2 regions of the Cellulosimicrobium sp. NPDC030954 genome follow, and region 2 is predicted to be linked to the other one. Evidence: predicted binding sites of a transcription regulator. Region 2 holds the regulator's gene; the other holds the start of a gene.

Region 1 (4,057 bases), on a different contig from region 2:
CGCGCCGAGGACGCGTCGCCGCGGGGTCACGACCGGACGGCGTACCGGCGCACCCGCGTCGGGCACCGGCTAGGCCGCGGAGGCCTTGCGGCGGGGGCGGGTCGTGCCCTCGTCGGTCGCCCGGCGAGCCTTGGCCGAGCGGCCCTTGGCTCCCTTCGCCGCGGGCGCCTGCGCCGCGCCGGGCTTCGTCGGCGCACCGACCGGCACGGGGTCGTGCTGGTCGAGGATCTCCGCGAGGAAGCGGCCGGTGTGGCTCGCCTCGACGCGTGCGACCTGCTCGGGCGTGCCCTGCGCCACGACCTTGCCGCCCCCCGAACCGCCCTCGGGTCCCATGTCGACGACCCAGTCGGCGCTCTTGATGACGTCGAGGTTGTGCTCGATCACGAGGACGCTGTTGCCCTTGTCGACGAGCGACTGCAGCACGCCGAGCAGCTTGCGGATGTCCTCGAAGTGCAGGCCCGTCGTCGGCTCGTCGAGCACGTAGATCGTGCGCCCGGTCGAGCGCTTCTGCAGCTCGCTCGCGAGCTTCACGCGCTGCGCCTCGCCACCCGACAGCGTCGGGGCAGGCTGCCCGAGGCGGACGTACCCGAGGCCGACCTCGACGAGCGTCTTGAGGTGCCGCGAGATCGCCGGGACGGCCGCGAAGAACTCCGACGCCTCCTCGATCGGCATGTCGAGGACGTCGGCCACGGTCTTGCCCTTGAAGTGCACCTCGAGCGTCTCGCGGTTGTATCGCGCGCCGTGGCACACCTCGCACGGCACGTAGACGTCCGGGAGGAAGTTCATCTCGATCTTCAGGGTGCCGTCGCCCGAGCACGCCTCGCAGCGGCCGCCCTTGACGTTGAACGAGAAGCGGCCCGGCGTGTACCCGCGCACCTTGGCCTCGGTGGTCTCCGCGAAGAGCTTGCGCACGTGGTCCCACACGCCGGTGTACGTCGCCGGGTTCGACCGCGGCGTGCGCCCAATCGGCCCCTGGTCGACGTGCACGACCTTGTCGAGGTGGTCCAGGCCCGTGACGCGCGTGTGCCGCCCCGCGACCTGGCGAGCGCCGTTGAGCTCGTTGGCGAGGACCGTGTAGAGGATGGAGTTCACCAGGGTCGACTTGCCGGACCCCGACACCCCGGTCACGGCGGTGAGCGTGCCGAGCGGGAAGCTCACGTCGATGCCCGTGAGGTTGTGCTCGCGCGCGCCGACGACCTTGACCTGACGGCCCGGGTCGGTCGGGCGGCGCTCGGCCGGGAGCGGGATGCTGCGACGGCCCGCGAGGTAGGCGCCCGTGACCGACTCGGGCGCCTCCAGCAGACCGGCGTAGTCGCCGGAGTGGACGACGCGCCCGCCGTGCTCGCCCGCACCCGGGCCGATGTCGACGACCCAGTCCGCGGTCCGGATGGTGTCCTCGTCGTGCTCGACGACGATGAGCGTGTTCCCGAGGTCGCGCAGGCGCGTGAGCGTCTCGATGAGGCGACGGTTGTCGCGCTGGTGCAGGCCGATGCTCGGCTCGTCGAGGACGTAGAGGACGCCCACGAGGCCGGAGCCGATCTGCGTCGCGAGCCGGATGCGCTGCGCCTCGCCGCCGGACAGCGTCGCCGCCGGGCGCTCGAGCGAGAGGTAGTCGAGACCGACGTCGAGCAGGAACCCGAGGCGCGCGTCGATCTCCTTGAGGACCTCCGTCGCGATCGCGCGCTCGCGCGCGCCCAGCTCGAGCGTCCCGAGGAACGCCGCGGCCTCGCGCAGCGGGAGACGGCACACGTCCCAGATCGACCTGCCCCCGACCTTGACCGCGAGGACCTCGGGCTTGAGGCGCGCGCCCTGGCACACGGGGCACGGGACCTCGCGCATGAAGGCCTCGTACTTCTCCTTGGACCAGTCCGACTCGGTCTCCGTGTGCCGGCGCTCGAGGAACGTGATGACGCCCTCGAACCCGGTCGAGTACTGCCGCTCGCGGCCCCAGCGGTTCTTGTACCGCACGTGCACCTGGTGGTTCTGCCCGTGCAGGACCGCCTTCTTCGCACGCTCGGGCAGCGCCCGCCACGGCGTGTCCATGGAGAACCCGAGGTCGTCCGCGAGCGCCGTGAGCACCCGCTCGAAGTACTCCGAGGAGATCTGCGCCCACGGCGCGACCGCGCCCTCGCCCAGCGACTTCTCGACGTCCGGCACCACGAGGTCGGGGTCGACCTCGAGGCGGAAGCCGATGCCGGTGCACTCGGGGCACGCGCCGTAGGGCGCGTTGAAGGAGAACGTGCGCGGCTCGATCTCGTCCAGCGCGAGCTCGTGGTCGTTGGGGCACGCGCGCTTCTCGGAGAAGCGGCGCTCGCGCGCCGGGTCGTCCACGTCGGCGTCCACGAGCTCGATGACGACGAGTCCGCCCGCCAGCCCGAGCGCGGTCTCGACCGAGTCGGTGAGCCGGCGCTGCACGCCCTCGCGTGCCACGAGGCGGTCGACGACGACCTCGATGTCGTGCTTGAGCTTCTTCTCGAGCGCCGGGACGTCGGTGAGCGTGCGCACCTCGCCGTCGACGCGGGCGCGGGCGAAGCCCTTGGTCTGCAGCTCCTTGAAGAGCTCGGAGTACTCGCCCTTGCGCCCGCGCACGACCGGCGCGAGCACCTGGTACCGCGTGCCCTCCGGCAGCTCCAGGAGGCGGTCGACGATCTGCTGCGGGGTCTGCGCGGTCACGCGCTCGCCGCACACGGGGCAGTGCTGCGTCCCGGCGCGCGAGAAGAGCAGGCGGAGGTAGTCGTAGACCTCGGTGATGGTGCCGACGGTCGAGCGCGGGTTGCGGTTCGTGGACTTCTGGTCGATCGACACCGCGGGCGACAGGCCCTCGATGAAGTCGACGTCGGGCTTGTCCATCTGCCCGAGGAACTGGCGCGCGTACGCGGACAGCGACTCGACGTAGCGGCGCTGCCCCTCCGCGAAGATGGTGTCGAACGCGAGCGACGACTTGCCCGAGCCGGAGAGTCCCGTGAAGACGATGAGCTTGTCCCGCGGGAGGTCGAGGTCGACGTTGCGGAGGTTGTGCTCGCGGGCACCGGAGATGACGAGGCGATTGCTCACCGCAGCATCGTACGACCGACCACCCACATTCGCACAGGTGTTCGACGTCACCTTCGCGCGTCCTGCGGCGAACGCTCACCGCGGCCCCACCCGCGGTCGCCGGGCGAGGCAGACTGACCGCATGACGTACACCGGACAGGTCGTCGTGGGCGGGCGCGGCGACGTGCGCCGCCTCGACGAGGTCGAGGTCCGCAAGCTCGCCGTCGGGCCGCTCGCCAACGACGTCTACCTCCTCACGTGCCGACGCACGGGCGCCCAGGTCCTCATCGACGCGGCGGACGCGCCCGACGACGTCCTCGCGCTCGTCCGCGAGGGGTCGCCGACCGCGCGCCTCGACGTCGTCGTCACGACGCACCGCCATCTGGACCACCTGCGCGCCCTCGCGTCGATCGTCGCGGTCACGGGGGCCGCGACGGCCGTCGGGGCTCCCGACGCCGACGCCGTCGCGGCGGCCGCCGGCGTGCACGTCGTGCGGCGCCTCCGCCACGGGGACGTCGTCCGTGCCGGGGACGTCGTGCTCGACGTCGTCGCGCTGCGGGGCCATACCCCGGGGTCGGTCGCGCTCGCGTACCGCGAGCCCACCGAGGTGCACGAGCCGGAGGCCGTGGCGGGCCGGGTTCACCTGTTCACGGGCGACTCGCTGTTCCCGGGCGGCGTCGGGAGCACCGGGCGCGACCCGGAGCGCTTCGAGCGGCTCCTCGCGGACGTCACGGAGCGCGTCTTCGACCGGTACGACGACGCGACATGGGTCTACCCCGGCCACGGCGCGGACACGACCCTCGGCGCCGAGCGACCGCACCTCGACGCGTGGCGCGAGCGCGGCTGGTAGCGGAACCCGGCCGCGCGGCCCGGACGCCGCGACGACGACCGAGGCGCGGACCCGACCGCGCGTCGTGGGGTCGGCCTGGTTCACTGGCGCCATGCCGATCCACGCCGTCACCTACGTCTACGCCGACCGCGCCCCCGAGCTCGACGCCCTGCGCCCGGAGCACCGCGCGTTCCT
Region 2 (4,057 bases):
GTACCCGGCCGACGAGCCGACGCTGTTCGACCTGCCGGGCGAGTCCGCGGGCGCCGCCGACCACCCCGCCGCACGCGGCGGGACCAGCGCCGCGGCGCTCGGCGAGCAGGTCGTGCGCCTGCGCGAGTGGGCCGACGAGACGTCGACCGGGGACCGGGACGACCTCGTGCCGGGGGTGAGCGACAAGGCGTGGCGGCAGGTCTCGGTCACGGCGCTCGAGTGCCTCGGCCAGCGGTGCCCCCTGCTCGCCGAGTGCTTCCCCGAGAAGGCGCGCGCGACGGCACGGGAGGCCGACGTCGTGGTGACCAACCACGCGATGCTCGGCATCGCCGCGATGGGCTCGCCCGGCGTGCTGCCCGAGCACGACGTGCTCGTCGTCGACGAGGCGCACGAGCTCGCCGACCGGGTGACCGCGGCGGCGACGGTCGACCTCTCCGTCCCGGCGATCGAGAGCGCGGCCCGCCTCGCGCGGCGGCACGGGGGCGTCACGACGGACGCGCTGGACGCGGCCTCGGCCGCGTTCGGCACGGTCGTCGGAGCGCTGCCCGCCGAGCGGTTCCCGGACGGGCTGCCCGAGGGCGCGCGCTCCGCCGTCGCCGCCGTGCGCGACGCCGCGCGCGAGGTGCTCTCGACGCTCAAGCCCGAGACCGGGGTCACCAAGCCGGCCCAGCCCGACTCCGGCCTGAAGATGGCGCAGTCGACCATGCTGCAGCTCTTCGAGGTCGCCGAGCGCATGGCCGCGGACCCGACCGGGCACGACGTGCTCTGGTGCTCCCGGCCCGGCGAGGGCGGTTGGTCGGCCGACCGGTTCGGGGAGGGCGCGAGCCGCCTGCACGCCGCCCCGCTGGGCGTCGCGGGCCTCATCCGCACGCACCTGCTCGCCGAGCGCACCGGGGTCTTCACCTCGGCGACGCTCGCGCTCGGCGGGAGCTTCGACGCCGTCGCGCGCACCTTCGGGCTCGGCGGCGGCGAGAGCGGGGACGCCGACGCGCCGCGGTGGCGCGGGCTCGACGTCGGCAGCCCGTTCGACTACGCGCGGCAGGGCATCCTCTACGTCGCCAAGCGGCTGCCGACGCCCGGCCGCGAGGCGTCCACGGAGCACCAGCTCGACGAGATCGCCGCGCTCGTGGAAGCGGCGGGCGGCCGCACGCTCGGCCTGTTCTCGTCGCGTCGCGCCGCGGTGGCCGCTGCGGAGGCGATGCGCGAGCGGCTCGACGTGCCGATCCTGTGCCAGGGCGACGACCAGCTCCCCACGCTCGTGCGCGAGTTCGCCGACGACCCGGCGACGTGCCTGTTCGGCACGCTGTCGCTGTGGCAGGGCGTCGACGTCCCGGGGCCGTCGTGCCATCTCGTGCTCATCGACCGGATCCCGTTCCCGCGCCCGGACGACCCGGTGAAGTCGGCGCGGGCCCGTGCCGTCGAGGCCGCGGGCGGCAACGGGTTCATGCAGGTCTCGGCGACGCACGCCGCGCTCCTGCTGGCGCAGGGCGCCGGTCGGCTCGTCCGGTCGACGGCGGACCGTGGCGTGGTCGCGGTCCTCGACCCGCGCCTCGTGACCGCGCGCTACGGGACGTTCCTCACGCGGTCCATGCCGGGGTTCTGGCAGACGACGGACCGTGACGTCGCCACCGCTGCGCTCCGGCGCCTCACCGCTCTAGGCTGAGTCCTTTCCCGCGAGCATCAGGGAACCCAGCGAACTTCACGGAGGCGACATGACGACGAGCACGTCCCCGCACGGCACGGGCGACGCGACCACGGGCGGGCCGGGAGGGGGAGCGCGGACGACCAAGCTGGCGATCGTCGGCGCGGGCGCCGTCGGGTCGACGCTGGCCTACGCGGCCCTCATGCGCGGGGCCGCGCGCACGGTCGCGCTCCTGGACGTGAACCGGGCGAAGGTCGAGGCGGAGGTGCTCGACCTCCAGCACGGCATCCAGTTCATGCCGATGGCCCGCGTCGAGGGGTCGGACGACGTCGCGGTGTGCGCAGGGGCCGACGTGGTCGTCGTGACGGCCGGGGCCAAGCAGAAGCCCGGCCAGACGCGGCTCGACCTCGCCGAGGGCACGATCGGCCTCATGCGCACGATCCTTCCCGGGCTGGTGGAGGTCGCCCCGGACGCGGTCTACGTCATGGTGACGAACCCGGTCGACATCGTCACGTACGCGGCGCTCAAGTTCTCGGGGCTGCCACCGTCGCAGCTCTTCGGCAGCGGGACGGTGCTCGACTCGTCGCGCCTGCGCTTCCTCGTGGCCCAGCACTGCGGCGTGGCGGTGCAGAACGTCCACGCGTACATCGCCGGCGAGCACGGCGACAGCGAGATCCCGCTATGGAGCTCGGCGACCATCGGCGGCGTGCCGCTCCTCGAGTGGCCGGGACTCGGTGGCCGTGGCCCGCTGACCGAGGCGGTGCGCGACGACATCGCGCGCGAGGTCGTGCAGTCGGCCTATCGGATCATCGAGGGCAAGGGGGCGACGAACTACGCCGTCGGGCTCGCGGGCACGCGCATCATCGAGGCCGTGCTCGACGACGAGCACCGCATCCTGCCCGTCTCGACGCTGCTCGACGGCGCGTACGGGCTCGACGACGTGTGCCTCTCGCTGCCCACGCTCGTCGACCGTCGCGGCGCCAGCGAGCGGGTCGAGGTGCCGCTGGCCGCGGCAGAGCTCGCCGGGCTGCGCTCGTCCGCGGAGTCGCTGCGGGGCGTCGCCCGGCGCTTCGGCCTCTGACCCACCGGGCCCGCCGACGGGGTCCGCGCACCGCGAGAGCCGGGTGGTCGACGACCACCCGGCTCTCGCCGTGCTCGGTGACTGTGACTGTGACGGGGACGACGACGGGGACCGGACCCCGTGCGCTCAGAGGCTGCGCAGGACGGAGACGACGCGCCCGAGGACCTGGGCGTCGTCGCCCGGGATCGGGTCGTACGCCGCGTTGTGCGGCATGAGCCAGACGCGACCGTCCGCGCGGCGCAGGGACTTCACCGTGGCCTCGCCGTCGATCATCGCCGCGACGATCTCGCCGTTCTCCGCCACGGGCTGGCGGCGTACGACGACCCAGTCGCCGTCGCAGATCGCGGCGTCGACCATCGAGTCGCCCTGCACCCGCAGGAGGAAGAGCTCGCCCTCGCCGACGAGCTGGCGGGGCAGCGGGAAGACGTCCTCGACGACCTGCTCCGCGAGGATCGGGCCGCCGGCGGCGATGCGGCCGACCACCGGGACGTACGACGGCGCCGGGTGCGCCTCGTCGTACGCGGGCTCGGTCGCGGAGCCCGCCGCCGTGAGCGGGGTGGCGCGGCGCGCGTCGTCCGGTTGAACGACCTCGATCGCGCGGGGGCGGTTCGGGTCGCGCCGCAGGAACCCCTTGCGCTCGAGCGTCGTGAGCTGGTGCTTCACCGACGACGGGCTCGTCAGGCCCACGGCCTCGCCGATCTCCCGCATGCTCGGCGGGTAGCCGCGCTGCTCGACGCACGCGCGGATGGTCTCGAGCACGAGGCGCTGCCGCGGCGTGAGCCCGTCACCTCCCGCCGACCCGTCCGGGAGCTCGCGCACCTCGGCGAGCCCCCGTGCCCTGTCCGTGCCTCGTCCCGCCATGGTCGCTCCGCCTTCGTCCGTCGCGGCCGCCGACGCCTCCCGGGCCTGCAGCCTCCCCTCCCCGGCGCGTGCGCTCCGGGACCTCGGTCGCCCCTCCGGGTCCGAGCGGACATGTCCGGCGAACCGACCTGACCCCAGGCTAGGGGAGGTTGCGACACGAATCAAACACCTGTTCGAGCATGTCTCGACTCCGTGGGTCGTTCGTGATAGACCTTCGTACAGGTGTTCTACGTACACGTGTTCGACCGGTCCGGGTCGGCGCGGAGGCGAAGGGCTCGCGGCGTCCGATCGACCGGGGAAGGCGATCGGGCCCGCGGGCCGGGACGGAGCAGGGATGGATGCGATGACGATCTCGACGGTCGGGCCCCTCGGCCCTGGGGCAGGGCGAGCGGGGGAGCGGCCGCTGCGGCTCACGCGGCGGGGCCGCGTGGTCCTCGTGCTCCTGGCCGCCGTGGTCCTGCTGCTCGCCGCAC

The links. Region 2 encodes LexA, which represses DNA repair genes until DNA is damaged. Its sites were predicted from a motif close to TCGAACANNTGTTCGA; they were not measured.
Region 1: uvrA (excinuclease ABC subunit UvrA) is a predicted target of LexA. The motif match lies at 3,084-3,099, and genes of this name have one in related genera.

Annotation. Positions count from the first base shown of each region.
Region 1 covers NZ_JBVIFN010000004.1:306,926-310,982, forward strand. Annotated here, with positions in the region: gene uvrA (excinuclease ABC subunit UvrA) at 70-3,054, opposite strand; gene ACZ402_RS11255 (MBL fold metallo-hydrolase) at 3,176-3,883, shown strand; gene ACZ402_RS11260 (YciI family protein) at 3,975-4,057, shown strand, end outside.
Region 2 covers NZ_JBVIFN010000007.1:144,840-148,896, forward strand. Annotated here, with positions in the region: gene ACZ402_RS14900 (ATP-dependent DNA helicase) at 1-1,663, shown strand, start outside; gene ACZ402_RS14905 (L-lactate dehydrogenase) at 1,713-2,723, shown strand; gene lexA (transcriptional repressor LexA) at 2,850-3,584, opposite strand; gene ACZ402_RS14915 (LysM peptidoglycan-binding domain-containing protein) at 3,928-4,057, shown strand, end outside.